Regions from separate parts of the Pseudoxanthomonas sp. Soil82 genome, predicted to be linked through region 2. Evidence: riboswitches for the same ligand, from Rfam matches in the RefSeq annotation. Region 2 holds a riboswitch; the other holds the start of a gene.
What was found. A riboswitch is a leader RNA that binds a small molecule or an ion and turns the genes downstream of it on or off. The one in region 2 is predicted to bind cobalamin.

Region 1 (7,040 bases), 710 kb from region 2:
TCGGCCTGCCGCTGCTGCAGCACCTGGGCACGGCCCCGCAGGCCGTCGGCCATGGCCCACGCAAGCCGCGCGCGCTGGTCCTGACCCCGACCCGCGAACTGGCCACCCAGGTGCACGACAGCCTGCGCGGCTACGGCAAGCACCTGCGCATCCCCAGCGCCGTGATCTACGGCGGCGTGGGCATGGGCAACCAGCTCGACACCCTGCGCCGTGGCGTCGACCTGGTCATCGCCTGCCCGGGCCGCCTGATCGACCACATCGAGCGTCGCAGCGTCGACCTGTCCGGGATCGAGATCCTGGTGCTGGACGAGGCCGACCGCATGCTCGACATGGGCTTCCTGCCGTCGATCAAGCGCATCCTGGCCAAGCTGCCCAAGCAGAACCGGCAGACCCTGCTGTTCTCGGCGACCTTCCCGGACAGCATCAAGCAGCTGGCGATGGAATTCATGCGCCATCCGCGCGAGGTGCAGGTCACCCCGCAGAACACCGTGGCCGAGAAGATCGCCCACCGCGTGCACCCGGTCGATGGCGGCCGCAAGCGCGAGCTGCTGCTGCACCTGCTGGCGCAGGACGCGCGCGTGCAGACCCTGGTGTTCGCCCGGACCAAGCACGGCAGCGACAAGCTGGCCACCTTCATCGAGAAAGCCGGGATCCAGACCGCTGCGATCCACGGCAACAAGAGCCAGGGCCAGCGCATGCGCGCGCTCAGCGACTTCAAGGCCGGCAAGGTCAAGGTGCTGGTCGCCACCGACATCGCCGCGCGCGGCATCGACATCGACCAGCTGCCGCGGGTGATCAACTTCGACCTGCCGATGGTGGCCGAGGACTACGTGCACCGGATCGGCCGCACCGGCCGCAATGGTTCCACCGGCGAGGCGATCTCGCTGGTCGCCCAGGACGAGGCCAAGCTGCTGCGCGCCATCGTGCGCATGCTCAACCGCGACATGGACATCCGCGACGTGCCGGGCTTCGAACCGCAGGTGCCGATCCGCTGGGGCAACAGCGCGCCGGGCAAGGCCGAGATCCCCGGCGGCGAGCGCGCGCCGCGCAAGCCGGGCGGTGGTCGCGGACGGCGTCCGCACGGCGGCGGGGATGGCCAGCGCCATGCGCATGCCGGCGCCAAGACGCACGGCGGCCCGCGCGAAGGCGCACGCAAGCCGGCCGACGGCCGCCGTCGCGGCGGCGGTGGCCCGCGCCGCGACGCGCAGCGCTGATACCGTCATGCCCCGGGCCGGCCGACTTGCGTCCGGCCCGGTAGCACCGCCCCCGCCTGCACCCGATCCATCGGACCACGCCATGGACATCTTCAAGGTCTTCACCCTGGAAGCGGCCCACCGCCTGCCCCACGTCCCCGCCGGGCACAAGTGCGCGCGCCTGCACGGGCATTCGTTCCGGGTGGAAATCCACGTCTCAGGGGACGTCGACCCGCACACCGGCTGGGTGATGGACTTCGCCGAGATCAAGGCCGCGTTCAAGCCGCTCTACGAGCAGCTGGACCACCACTACCTCAACGACATCGACGGCCTGGACAACCCCACCAGCGAGCGCCTGGCCGCGTGGATCTGGGAGCGGCTCAAGCCCGCCCTGCCGCTGTTGAGCGAAGTCGTCGTCCACGAGACCTGCACCTCGGGCTGCCGCTACCGCGGCTGAGACCTGCTGCATCGCCCTGGGGCCTGTTCAGGGGCCTTTCCACGCCCCGCCAGCTCCTGTTCGCCGCCCAGATGCGTCTTCGGGCGCACCCCGCCCCGGATCCGTGCGCTGACGGGTGCCGTATGGGCACAAGCCACCGTCTATCTGTCTGATTTATCGAACCTTGCTGAAGGATCGAAAGAATCTTGCCGAAAGTTGTTGCATTGCAACAAAAGACGGTCTATGCTGCATCGCACCATAGAGGCAAATCCGTAACGGAGTCCGCCATGTCCTACCAGTTCAACGACCAGTTCAGCGCCTACACCCACCAGTTCGCCGCGGTCGCCGCGCGCATGAACCGGCTGGCCCTGGAGAACGCCGAGACCATGTTCGGCGTGCAGCTGCGCACGCTCGAGAAGAATGTCGACGCCACCACCAGCTTCCTCGGCGAGCTCGTCGAAGCGCGTGACCTGGAGTCGTACAAGACCCTGGTGCCGAAGGGCCTGCAGGTGGCCCGCGACAACGCCGAGCGCGTCGCCGCCGCAGGCCAGGAAGTGTTCGGCCTCACCCTGAAGACCTCCGAAGTGCTCGGCCAGCTGGCCAAGAGCCAGTTCGAGGCCGCCACCGAGCAGGCCCAGGCCACCGTGGCCAAGGTCGCCAAGGCGACCAAGCGCTAAGCCGACCGCTTCAACGCTCCAAGTTCTACGAAATTTGCGCGGATCCCTCCCTCCGCGCAGACCCAGGCCCGGCAGCTCCCTCCCGCTGCCGGGCCTTTTTTGTCCGCGAATCACGCCACGGCCGGCCATGGCACGCGTTGCCCGCGGACGCGCCACCGCGGCTACGGCGGCAGCACGATCCGCGAGGCCAGGACCGCGGGATCGGGATCGCGTACCGGCGGCAGGTCGCCCAGACGCGGCACGCCGAGTCGCGCGTCGAGCAAGGCCAGGTTTTCCTCCCGGCACGCCATGTCCGGATCCACCCCGCTGGCGATCCAGCCCACCAGCTCGCAGCCTTCGGCGGCGATCGCCGCGGCGGTCAGGCGGGCATGGTTGAGACACCCCAGCCGCATCCCCACCACCAGCACCACCGGCAGGCGCAGCGCGCGCACCAGGTCGGCCTGGTCGATCGTGGCCGCCAGTGGCGCGGCCCAACCGCCGACGCCCTCGACCACCACCGCGTCGGCCTGCGCCTGCAGGCGCGCGTAGGCGGCCAGGATCGGTTCCAGGCCCACCTGCACGCCGGCCGCCCGCGCGGCCAGTTCCGGCGCCAGCGGTTCGGGCAGGGCGAACGGGTTGAGGTCGGCATAGGCGGGGCGCGGCTGGCTCGCCTGCCAGAGCGCCAGCGCATCGGCATTGCGCCATCCTTCGGCGGTGCGTTCGCAACCGCTGGCGACCGGCTTCATGCCCACGGCCCGATGGCCGCGCGCGCACAGCGCATGCAACAGCGTGCAGCTGGCCAGGGTCTTGCCCGCCCCGGTATCGGTGCCGGTCACAAACACGCTACGCATCGGCGGCTCCCTCGGCCTCCACGCGGCGCCGCGCGCGTCGCCGCCCGAGCACGTGCACCAGCCCGGTCAGGGAGAGCAGGAAATACAGGGTGCCGGGGATCGCCACCTGCCACGGCACCGCATCCTCCGGCAGGCCGATGGCCACCAGTGCCGAGAGCATGCCGACCGCGCAGAAGTAACCGTACGCGGCGACTTCGCCCATCGCGTCGGCGGCCCGGTCCGCATCCAGCGCCAGCTGCCGGCGCCGGCGCCAGGCCAGCAGGTACAACCCGCCCATGCACGCCGACATCGAGGCGAAGGCCAGCCCGTAGAACACGAACACGAACGCGATCTGGGGCGCGCCGGCGACGTCGGACAGCGGCATCGGCAACCAGCCGGCGGTGATCCAGGCGAAGAAGGTACCCAGCAACAGGCGCAGCGGATAGACGTACACCAGCACCAGGAACACCAGCAGCAGGCTCAGCAGCGTGGCCAGCATGCCGTCGAGGCGGTAGTGGCGGCTCCAGCGCACGTGCGCATACCAGAACAGCGCCAGCAGCGCGAAGCCGGCGGCGAACGCGGGGACCTGCTTGAGCGCCAGCACCAGCGCGCGCACGCTGTCGGGGACCCGGTCGGCCGAAATCACCAGCAGGGTCACGGCGAAGGCGAAGGCGGCATCGACGAACGCCTCCAGCCGCGTGGCGCCTCCTCCGCGCCATCCGGCGGGGGGCGTGGCCTGTTGGTCCATGCATCGCTCCTGGTGATCGGGCGCAATCATAAATCCGGCATTGCGCCGCCGCGACGGGCGTCCGCGCCCTCGACCGGCATGGGGGTAGAATCGGCCGCATGTCCTTTTCCGCCATCCCCCTGGCCGGCAGCAAGCCGGACCAGTACGCACAGTTGCTCGAGCAGGCACGCAGCCTGATGCACGGCGAGCGCGACCGGGTCGCCAACGCCGCCAACCTGTCGGCGCTGGTGTTTCATGCGCTCCCGCAATTGAACTGGGTCGGCTTCTATTTCTACGACGGCGCCGAGCTGGTGGTCGGGCCGTTCCAGGGCCTGCCGGCGTGCATCCGCATCCCGCTGGACAAGGGCGTGTGCGGTGCCGCCGCGAGCAGTCGCCAGACCCAGCGGGTAGCCGACGTCCACGCCTTCCCCGGGCATATCGCCTGCGACTCCGCCTCGCGCTCGGAACTGGTGGTGCCGCTGCTGGACGGCGACCGGCTGGTCGGGGTGTTCGACCTCGACAGCCCGGTGCCGGACCGCTTCGACGCCGACGACCAGCGAGGCCTGGAAGCGATCGCCGCCGCCTTCGTCGAGTCGCTGCGTTGAGCACCGCCGAGCTGCGCAACATCGGACCCAAGAGCGCGGCCTGGCTGCGCCAGGTCGGCCTGCGCAGCGCGCAGGACCTGGTGGCGGTGGGCGCCGTGCAGGCCTTCCTCAAGGTCAAGCGCGCCGGCTTCAAGCCCAGCCTCAACCTGCTGTACGCGCTGGAAGGCGCGCTGCTGGACTGCCATTGGCACGACGTGCCCGAGCCGCGCCGGCAGCAGTTGCTGGCCGAGCTGGAGACCGCCAGCGCCGCCCTGCCGCCCCCTCGTGGCCGCCCGGTCGGCGGGCCGGTGACCACCGCGTTCTATGGTGACCACGGCGAAGGCGCCGAAGCAGCCGCGGGCGCGGAAGCGCCCCCCGCCGAAGACGACGGCGGCAACCGCTTCACCTGAGCGGCGCATCCGCGCCTGCGTGCCAAGGCCTGTGGCGGCGCACGCCTCCGGCCGCTGGCGCCGCCGGCAGGGCTCCGTCGGGGGCCATCGCCGCGCGCCGACGCCGATCGCATACAATCCACCGCCTGCAAGGTGACCCTCTGCGCGGACGCGGGGAGGGTTGAAACGGGAAGCCGGTGCGTCTTCGGGTGCGAACCCTCGACAAGGCCGGCGCTGCCCCCGCAACGGTAAGCGACCGCAACGCGCGACATCCGCCACTGTGCCCTGCACGGGAAGGCGTCGCCGCTGGAATCCGGCAATCCAAGCCGGATTCCCGATCGCAAGCCCGGAGACCGGCCTTGCAGGACCCAGGTTGCGATGCGGAGGGCGTCGCGGCGTGCCGACGCCGCTTGGCGCCTGTCCGCTCCCGTGCATCCTCCTGTCGCGACTCCCCACACGGGCGCCGGGTGCGGCGCCACGCACGCATGGAGTTGCACGATGACGTTCCGCCCGCTGACCACCGCCGTCGCCCTGGCGCTGGCCCTGCCCCTGCTCGCCCCCGGCACGGCCCTTGCCGCCGACCCGGCCACCGACCTGGACGAGGTGCTGGTCACCGCGACCCGGACCCAGATCGCATTGCGCGACAGCCTGTCACCGGCCCAGGTGATCGGACGCGCCGAGATCGAGCGCAGCCAGGCGTCCTCGCTGCAGCAGCTGCTGGCCGGCCGCGCCGGCATCAACCTGACCAACACCGGCGGGCTGGGCAAGCAGACCTCGCTGTTCCTGCGCGGCGCCGGCTCCAACCAGCTGCTGGTCCTGGTCGACGGCGTCCGCATCGGCTCGGCCACCGCCGGCCTGCCCGCGCTGCAGGACCTGCCGGTCGAGCAGATCGAGCGGATCGAAATCGTGCGCGGCCCGCATTCGAGCCTCTACGGCGCCGACGCGATCGGCGGCGTGATCCAGATCTTCACCCGCCGCGACACCGGCGGCCTGAAGCCGCGCGCGATGGCCGGCATCGGCAGCAACCACCTGCGCGAGGCCAGCGCCGGCCTGGGCCTGGGCGGCGAGCGCGGCTGGTTCGGCGCCGACGTCGCCTTCCTGCGCACCGACGGCATCAACGCCTGCGAGGGCACCGCCGCCGGCTGGGGCGCCGGCTGCTTCGCCGACGAGCCTGATCGCGACGGCTACCGCAACCGCTCGGCCAGCCTGCGCGGCGGCGGCAAGCTCGGTGATGCCTGGACGCTGGAAGGCAGCGCACTGCGCGCCGAAGGCTACAACCACTACGATGGCAGCTGGGCCAACTACTCCGAGACCGTCCAGCAGGTGTTCTCCGGCAAGCTGCGCTTCGCGCCGTCGGCCGCAGGTTCGCTCCAGGCCACCGTGGGCCGCAGCTATGACGATTCGGACGACTATGGCGCCACCGGCTTCGTCGGCGGACTGGAAACCCGCCGCGACCAGGCCGCGCTGCAGGGCGACTTCATCCTGCGCGAAGGCCAGGCACTGACCGCCGGCGTGGACTGGCTGGATGACCACATCACCGGCAGCACCGCCTACGACGTGGACAGCCGCGACAACACCGGCGTGTTCGCCGAGTACCAGGGCCGCTTCGGCGCGCAGCAGCTGCAGGCCGGCCTGCGTAGCGACGACAACGAGCAGTTCGGCAGCCATACCACCGGCAACCTCGGTTGGGGCTGGCACTTCGATGGCGGCATGCTGCTGTCGACCCGATACTCCACCGGCTTCCGCGCCCCGAGCTTCAACGACCTGTACTACCCGTACTACGGCAACCCCGAACTGCAGCCGGAAGAGTCGAAGAGCCTCAACATCGGCCTGTCCGGGGAGCTGCAGGCCTGGCGCTGGACGCTGGACGTGTTCGAGAACCGCGTCGACGACCTGATCAGCTTCGACTCGGCGACTTTCCTGCCCGGCAACATCGACACCGCGCGCCTGCGTGGCGGCGAGTTGACCGTGGGCACGACGCTGGCCGGCTGGGACTTGGCCGCGCAGTACAGCCACGTCGATCCGCGCAACCGCTCCGAAGGCGCCAACCGCGGCAACCTGCTGCCGCGGCGCGCGCGCGACACCGGCCGCATCGACCTGGACCGCGACTTCGGCGATTTCGCCTTCGGCACCACGCTCAACGCTGCCGGCAGCCGCTATGACGACGCAGCCAACCTGGTCCGCGTGGGCGGCTACGCGACCCTGGACCTGCGCTTCGAGTACGC
Region 2 (7,040 bases):
TGTCCGCCGGCCAGGCGACCAGGCCCGGCGGCGCGATCGCCTGCACCTGCGGCAGTAAGCGCGCAGCGTCCTCGTAGCGCCACGCCGACAGCGGCGTGCCGGTGCGATCGGCGATGGCCTGCGCCGCCGTCCACTGCTCGCGCAGCATCTGCGGCGGCATGCCGCCGTTTCCGTCCGCGGGACCGGCGGCGTTGGGCGCGCGGTGTCCGTAGACCGAGCGCTCGGCCATCGCCGCGCTCCAGGCGTAGCTGCTGTCGCGCATGCCGGCCGGCGCGAACAGCAGCCGCTGCAACGTCTGGTCCAGGCTCTCGCCGGTGACCGCCTCGACCACGCGCTGCAACCAGACGAAGGCCTCGCCCGAGTAGTCGATGCGCGTGCCGGGCGCCACCGCCGGCGCCAGCGCCTGGTTCGCCGGATCCTCGCGCCAGTCCGGCAAGCCGGTGGAGTGGCGCAGCACGTCGCGCACGGTGATCGCGTCCAGCCATGCCTTCGCCGCAGGCCCGCCATCCAGGTACTCGGGGCGCGCGTACGCGACCAGCGGCCGGTCCAGCGCCAGTTCGCCGCGGTCGGCCAGCTGCAGGACCGCGTAGGCGAACACCGGCTTGCTCAGCGAGGCCACCTCGAACAGGGTCGCGTCGGTGACCGGCGTGCGCTGCTGCGCGTGCATGACGCCGAACCCGCGCGACCAGGCCAGCCGGCCGGCTTCCACCACCGCGATCCCGATCCCGGGCACCCCCAGCGCCTGCATCTGCCGCGGCAGGTCGGCGAGGAACTCCGGGGACGGGATCCAGTCGGCGTCGACGTCGCGGCGGGGGGCGGCCCAGGCCCTGCCGGGCATCGCAGCGAGGGCGCCCAGTCCCAGCCCGGCCCCCAGGAACCGGCGACGGAACAGCGGACATGGGATATCGCGGCGATCGGCAGGCATTTCACATTGAAACTGCTCGCCGTGCCGGCATCAAGCACCCGCGCGCCCAGTCCTCAGAACGCGTGGTCGAACCCCACCTCGCCCTGCACGCCGACCTGGTAGGCCGAGACGCGTCGCTCGAAGAAGTTGGTCAGTTCCTGCACGTCCTGCAGCTCCATGAACGGCAGCGGGTTGCGTGCGTGGTAGCGGCGCGCCATGCCCAGCTTGGCGAAGTGGTTGTCGGCGCAGTGCTGCAGGTACTGGCGCATGTCGCGGGTGGAGATGCCGGCGACGCCGCCGGACAGCACGTCCTCGGCGAACTGCAGCTCGCATTCGATCGCCTCGTCCAGCATGTCGTACACCTGCCGCTGCATGGCCTCGTCGAACAGGTCAGGCTCCTCCTCGCGCACCGTGCGCACGCATTCGAAGGCGAACTCCATGTGGCAGCTCTCGTCGCGGAACACCCAGTTGGTGCCCGATGCCAGGCCCGGCAGCAGGCCGCGCGAGCGGAAGTAGTAGACGTAGGCGAAGGCGGCGAAGAAGAACAGCCCCTCGATGCAGGCGGCGAAGCAGATCTGGTTGAGCAGGAACTGGCGGCGCTGCTCGCGGGTTTCGATCCTGCGCAGGCCGTGGATCGAATCGATCCACTTGAAGCAGAAGTCGGCCTTCTTCTTGATCGACGGGATGTTCTCCACCGCGGCGAAGGCCTTGGCGCGCTCGCCCGGGTCGGGCAGGTAGTTGTCGAGCAGGGTCAGGTAGAACTGCACGTGCAGCGCCTCCTCGTAGAGCTGGCGCGACAGGTACATCCGCGCCTCGGGCGCGTTGAGGTGCTGGTAGAGGTTCAGCACCAGGTTGTTGGACACGATCGAATCGCCGGTGGCGAAGAACGCGACCAGGCGGTGGATCAGGTGCCGGTCGGCCGGCGTCATCTTCGCGTGCAGGTCGGAGATGTCGATCTGGAAATTGATCTCCTCCACCGTCCAGGTGTTTTTGATCGCGTCGCGGTACATGTCGTAGAACTGCGGGTAGCGCATCGGCCGCAGGGTCAGTTCGAAGCCGGGGTCGAGCAGGAGCTGGCGATGGGTGGACATGGTGCGGGTCTCGGTGCGTTGGGAGGCGGCGCGGGTCGGCACGTCCTTGTGCCCGGAACATCCTGTTCCCGCGTCCTGCCTGCTCCAGGGGACGGTGTGGCGGTCAGCGCTCGAAGTCGTCGTGCGCGTACCGGCTGATGTAGGTGGCCAGGCCCCGGCCGGCCGCGGCCAGGGCTTTCATCCGCGCGACCTTTTCCGGGCCGGCGCGGCCGGTGCTGCGGTACTCGTAGGGTTCGGGTCGGTTGCGGAAGCGGACGAAGATGGAGCCCGCGGTGGTCCGGTAGGCCTCCACGCCCGAGTCGCCGGAATGGTTGGCGTACCGCTTCATCGCCGTTCTCCTCTCCTTGCCAGGGCGGGCGGCCTCGCGGCGACCCGCCGTCTGGCTACTGGCAGGCCTCGCACGCCTCCGGGTTCTCCAGCGAGCAGGCCACCGCTTCGGCCGGGTTGTAGTCCGGCTTCGGCGCCGCCGACGTCGCGTGGCCGACGGTGGTCTTGGCGATCCTCGTGGCCGGCCGCGAGCGCAGGTAGTAGGTGGTCTTGATGCCCTGCTTCCAGGCGTACATGTACATCGACGACATCGCGCCGATGTTCGGGCTTTCCATGAACAGGTTGAGCGAGGCGGACTGGTCGATGAACGCGCCGCGGCCGGCGGCCATGTCGATCAGCGCGCGCATCGGCAGCTCCCAGGCGGTGCGGTAGACCTGGCGCAGCGCTTCGGGGATCTGCGCCACGCCCTGGATCGAGCCCTCGGCCAGCTTGATCGCGTCGCGCACCTCGTCGGTCCACAGCCCGAGCTTCTTCAGCTCGGCGACCAGGTAGCGGTTGACCTGCAGGAAGTCGCCCGACAGCGTCTCGCGCTTGAACAGGTTCGACACCTGCGGCTCGACGCACTCGTAGCAGCCGGCGATCGAGGCGATGGTGGCGGTCGGGGCGATGGCGACCAGCAGCGAGTTGCGCAGGCCGTGCTCGCGGATGCGCTCGCGCAGCGCGTCCCAGCGCTCCACGTCCTCCGGCACCACGCCCCAGGCGTCGAACTGCAACTCGCCGTTCGCCGCCCGCGTATCGGCGAACGACGGATGCCGGCCGCGCTCCTGCGCCAGTTCGACCGAGGTTTCCAGCGCATGGAAGTAGATGGTCTCTGCGATCTTCGCCGACAGCGCCCGGGCCTGCTCGCTGTCGAACGGCAGGCGCAGGCGGAAGAACACGTCCTGCAGGCCCATGCAGCCCAGCCCGACCGGCCGCCAGCGCAGGTTGCCGCGGCGCGCGGTCTCGATCGGGTAGAAGTTCAGGTCGATCACCCGGTCGAGCTGGCGCACGGCCAGGCGCACGGTCTCGGCCAGCTTGTCGAAGTCGAACGTGCCGGTGCCGGCGGGGCCGTCGTCGTCGAAGTGGTTGGCCAGGTTGATCGAACCCAGGTTGCACACCGCGGTTTCTTCGGCCGAAGTGACCTCCAGGATCTCGGTGCACAGGTTGGACAGGTGGATCACGTTGCCGCTGCGCAGGGTCTGGTTGCTGGCGCGGTTGCACTTGTCCTTGAAGGTCATCCAGCCGTTGCCGGTCTCGGCCAGGGTGCGCATCATCCGTGCATAGAGCTTGCGTGCCGGCAACGTCCTGACCGCCTTGCCCTGCGCCTCGGCCTGCAGGTAGGCCTGCTCGAAGTCCTCGCCGTACAGGTCGACCAGCTCCGGCACCACGCGCGGGTCGAACAGCGACCATTCCTGGTCGGCCTCCACCCGCTGCATGAACAGGTCCGGCACCCAGTTGGCCAGGTTGAGGTTGTGGGTGCGCCGGGCCTCGTCGCCAGTGTTGTCGCGCAGCTCGAGGAAATCCTCGATGTCCGCGTGCCAGGTTTCCAGGTAGACGCAGGCGGCGCCCTTGCGCTTTCCGCCCTGGTTGACCGCCGCGACCGAGGAGTCGAGCGTCTTCAGCCACGGCACGATGCCGTTGCTGTGGCCGTTGGTGGAGCGGATCAGCGAGCCGCGCGAGCGCACCCGGCTGTAGCTGACGCCGATGCCGCCGCTGAACTTGGACAGCTGGGCGATGTCGCCGTACCTGGCGTAGATCGACTCCAGCGTGTCCTGCGGCGAATCGAGCAGGAAGCACGAGGACAGCTGCTCGTGGGTGGTGCCGCTGTTGAACAGCGTCGGCGAGGACGGCAGGTAGTCGAGCTGGCCCATGCGCCGGTACAGCGCCAGCGCCTCGGGCACGTCCTCGCTCAGCGCACAGGAGATGCGCAGGAAGAACTGCTGCGGGGTCTCGATCACCTTGCGCGTGTGCGGATGGCGCAGCAGGTAGCGGTCATAGAGCGTGCGCAGGCCGAAGTAGTCGAAGCCCAGGTCCAGGGAGGGGTCGAGCGCGTCGTTGAGCTTGCGCGCGTTGGTCTGGACGAAGCCGAGGAGGCGGTCGTTGATCAGCCCGACCTCGTGGCCACGGGCCACCGACTGCGAGAACGCATGGATCTCCTGGCCGGTGACCTCCTTGGCGATGTAGGCGGCCAGCAGGCGCGCGGCCAGGCGGCTGTACTCGGGCTCCTCGCCGGTGAGCAGCGCGGCGGTGCGGATCGACAGTTCGTCCAGTTCGCGGGTACTGGCGCCGTCGTACAGGCCGGAGATGGTGCGCGTGGCCACCCGCATCGGGTCGACCGCATGCAGGCCCTCGCAGCTGCGCTGCACCGCGCGCACGATCTTGTTCAGGTCCACCGGCTCGCGGCCGCCGTTGCGCTTGGTCACGCTCATCGCGGTGGCCGTCGGCGGCGGGGTCAGCTGGAATGCGTCGTCCGGGGACGCGGCGGCGGCGCCGGCGACGGCGGTATCGGTCTGGCTCACGGTTGCTCCTCCATGCGTGGCGCACGCGGCGGCCCCATCCCTCGCGGGGCAGCGGATGGCCGGTGGATCCGGAGGATGGAAAAGCGGCGTCGCAGGAGGCGAGAACCGGCAGGCGGACTGCGGACTGGCCCTGCGTCGCCAGCCATCTCCCCCCGGAGACTCCGCGGCCGGCACCGCGCGGTGTGCATCGCGCGGCTGTCGGCAGGTCTTCGGACTCATGGGCGTGGAGGGCCGGGGCCGTCCTCCTACTTCCGCCGCTTCCCGGGGCCAGGCCCCAGTGCTCGATGGCGGGTTCGTTCCCAATTACCGCTGCGGGGCAGTGCCGGACTGGCGCGAGGCGCGTCACCGGCTTCCCTTTTGATCCGGTGGCGAGCGGGCCGCCGGAACCGACAACCACAAGATATTGTGGGACCGCCAGCCCGTCAATACGCGATGTGGTGTCGACCATGCTTTACATCCGGCGCCGGCGACGGTCAACCCGGGCCTGTCCACCGCGTTTCCCAGCGTGTCCCCGAACGGAGCTGGAGCCATGCCGAACATCCTCGCGCGCCTGTCCGCCGCCCTGTTTGTCGTTGTTTTGGGAGCTGGCGATGCGTCCGCCCAGGGCTGGCGGGAGCCCCTGCAGCAGGCGCGCCAGGCCTCCCGCGAACCGGCCACGCAACCGCCCAACCTGCCCACCGGCGCCCGGGTGCTGGGAGACATCCCCTACGGCGACGATCCCAGGCAACGCTTCGACGCCTACCTGCCGGCGCAACCGCTGCGGGACGCGCCGGTGATCCTGCTCGTGCACGGCGGCGGCTGGGCCAACGGCAACAAGGACAATCCCGGCCTGGTCGAGGGCAAGGCCGGCAAGTGGCTGCCGGAGGGGTATGCGCTGGTGTCGACCAACTACCGCATGCGCCCGGACACCGCGCCGCTCGACCAGGCCCGCGACGTCGCGCGCGCGCTGGCCCGGGTGCAGCGGCTCGCGCCGGACTGGGGCGCCGACCCCTCGCGCGTGGTGCTGATGGGGCACTCGGCCGGCGCCCACCTGGCCGCACTGGTGGGCGCTTCGCCATCGCTGTGGAGCGAGGCCGGGGCCTCGCCGCCGCTCGGCGTAGTCTCGCTCGACAGCGGTGTGCTGGATGTGCCGGACATGATGCGGCGCCCGCGCCTGCCGCCGCTGTACCACCGTGCGTTCGGACCCGATCCGGACGACTGGGTCGCCGCCTCGCCGCAGCACCAGCTCACCGCGCAGGCCGTGTCCATGCTGGTGGTGTGTTCGACCCGCCGCAACGACGCCTGCCCGCAGGCGCAGGCCTTCCAGGCCAGGGCCACGACCCTGGGCGTGGCCGTCCGGGTGCTTCCGCAGGCGCTGTCGCACGGCCAGGTCAACCGCGAGCTAGGCCTGCCCTCGGACTACACGGCCGCGGTCGACCGCTGGCTGGACGCGCTGGTGCGCTGAGCGCGGCGTCTCCGCTCCCCCGGCGCGCCGGCATCGGCCACACTGCGCCCATGTCCGCGCCACCCTCGACTCCCGCCCGCCTCGGCACGCTCGTCCTCGGCCTGGTCCTGGTGTTCTGCGCCAGCGCCGTCGGGGTGCAGGCCGTGCGCGTGGAGTACGACTGGTGGCAGGCGCCGCTGAGCTTCTACCTGGCCGGTCCGGGCAGTGCGTGGCTGCAGGCGGCCTATTACGGGCTGGCGATGGCGACCGTCCTGCTCGCCGCCGCCCTGCAACGCTCGCTGGTGCCCGCCGCGCGCTACACGCTGGTGCCGGTGCTGCTGGTCGGGGGCGGTCTGGCGCTCGCCGTCACCGCGACCTGGCCCGGCGCCAGTCCCGGGTACCCGGCCAGCGATGCCGGCGCGTTCATCCATGGCGTGTCGGCGATTGCCGCCTTCCTGCTGGTCGGCACGGCGATGCTCTTGCAGTCCGCCTCGCTGCACCGCGACCCGCACTGGCGTGCGGTCGCCCGGCCGCTGCTGGTCCTGGCCGCGCTGGCGTTCGCCGGCCTGTGGCTGCATGCGCTGTGGAAGGCGCTGCCGCGGGGCGGATCGCAGAAGGTCGTGATCGCGCTCTACCTGGCGTGGCTGGGACTGGCGGGATGGCACCTGCGGCGCGCGCCGCGGCGCTGATCCCGCCCTGCCCACATGGAGCCGCGCATGACACCGCCATCCCGGGGAACGCTTCGAACCGCGGGCCGCGTGCTGGCGCTGGTGCTCGGCCTGGCGTTCGCCGCCAGC

Region 1: linked by a shared signal. The riboswitch ahead of btuB (TonB-dependent vitamin B12 receptor) and the one ahead of ABKA19_RS01595 (ribonucleoside-diphosphate reductase subunit alpha) in region 2 are both predicted to bind cobalamin.

The regions. Positions count from the first base shown of each region.
Region 1 covers NZ_JBEAAK010000001.1:1,072,114-1,079,153, reverse strand. Annotated here, with positions in the region: gene ABKA19_RS04865 (DEAD/DEAH box helicase) at 1-1,214, shown strand, start outside; gene queD (6-carboxytetrahydropterin synthase QueD) at 1,297-1,650, shown strand; gene ABKA19_RS04855 (phasin family protein) at 1,917-2,306, shown strand; gene bioD (dethiobiotin synthase) at 2,468-3,136, opposite strand; gene ABKA19_RS04845 (TMEM175 family protein) at 3,129-3,863, opposite strand; gene msrC (free L-methionine (R)-S-oxide reductase MsrC) at 3,962-4,447, shown strand; gene ABKA19_RS04835 (TfoX/Sxy family protein) at 4,444-4,836, shown strand; cobalamin riboswitch at 4,950-5,191, shown strand; gene btuB (TonB-dependent vitamin B12 receptor) at 5,314-7,040, shown strand, end outside.
Region 2 covers NZ_JBEAAK010000001.1:357,918-364,957, forward strand. Annotated here, with positions in the region: gene ABKA19_RS01580 (serine hydrolase domain-containing protein) at 1-925, opposite strand, end outside; gene ABKA19_RS01585 (ribonucleotide-diphosphate reductase subunit beta) at 979-1,995, opposite strand; gene ABKA19_RS01590 (hypothetical protein) at 2,099-2,323, opposite strand; gene ABKA19_RS01595 (ribonucleoside-diphosphate reductase subunit alpha) at 2,379-4,730, opposite strand; cobalamin riboswitch at 5,004-5,226, opposite strand; gene ABKA19_RS01600 (alpha/beta hydrolase) at 5,350-6,264, shown strand; gene ABKA19_RS01605 (DUF998 domain-containing protein) at 6,315-6,932, shown strand; gene ABKA19_RS01610 (hypothetical protein) at 6,960-7,040, shown strand, end outside.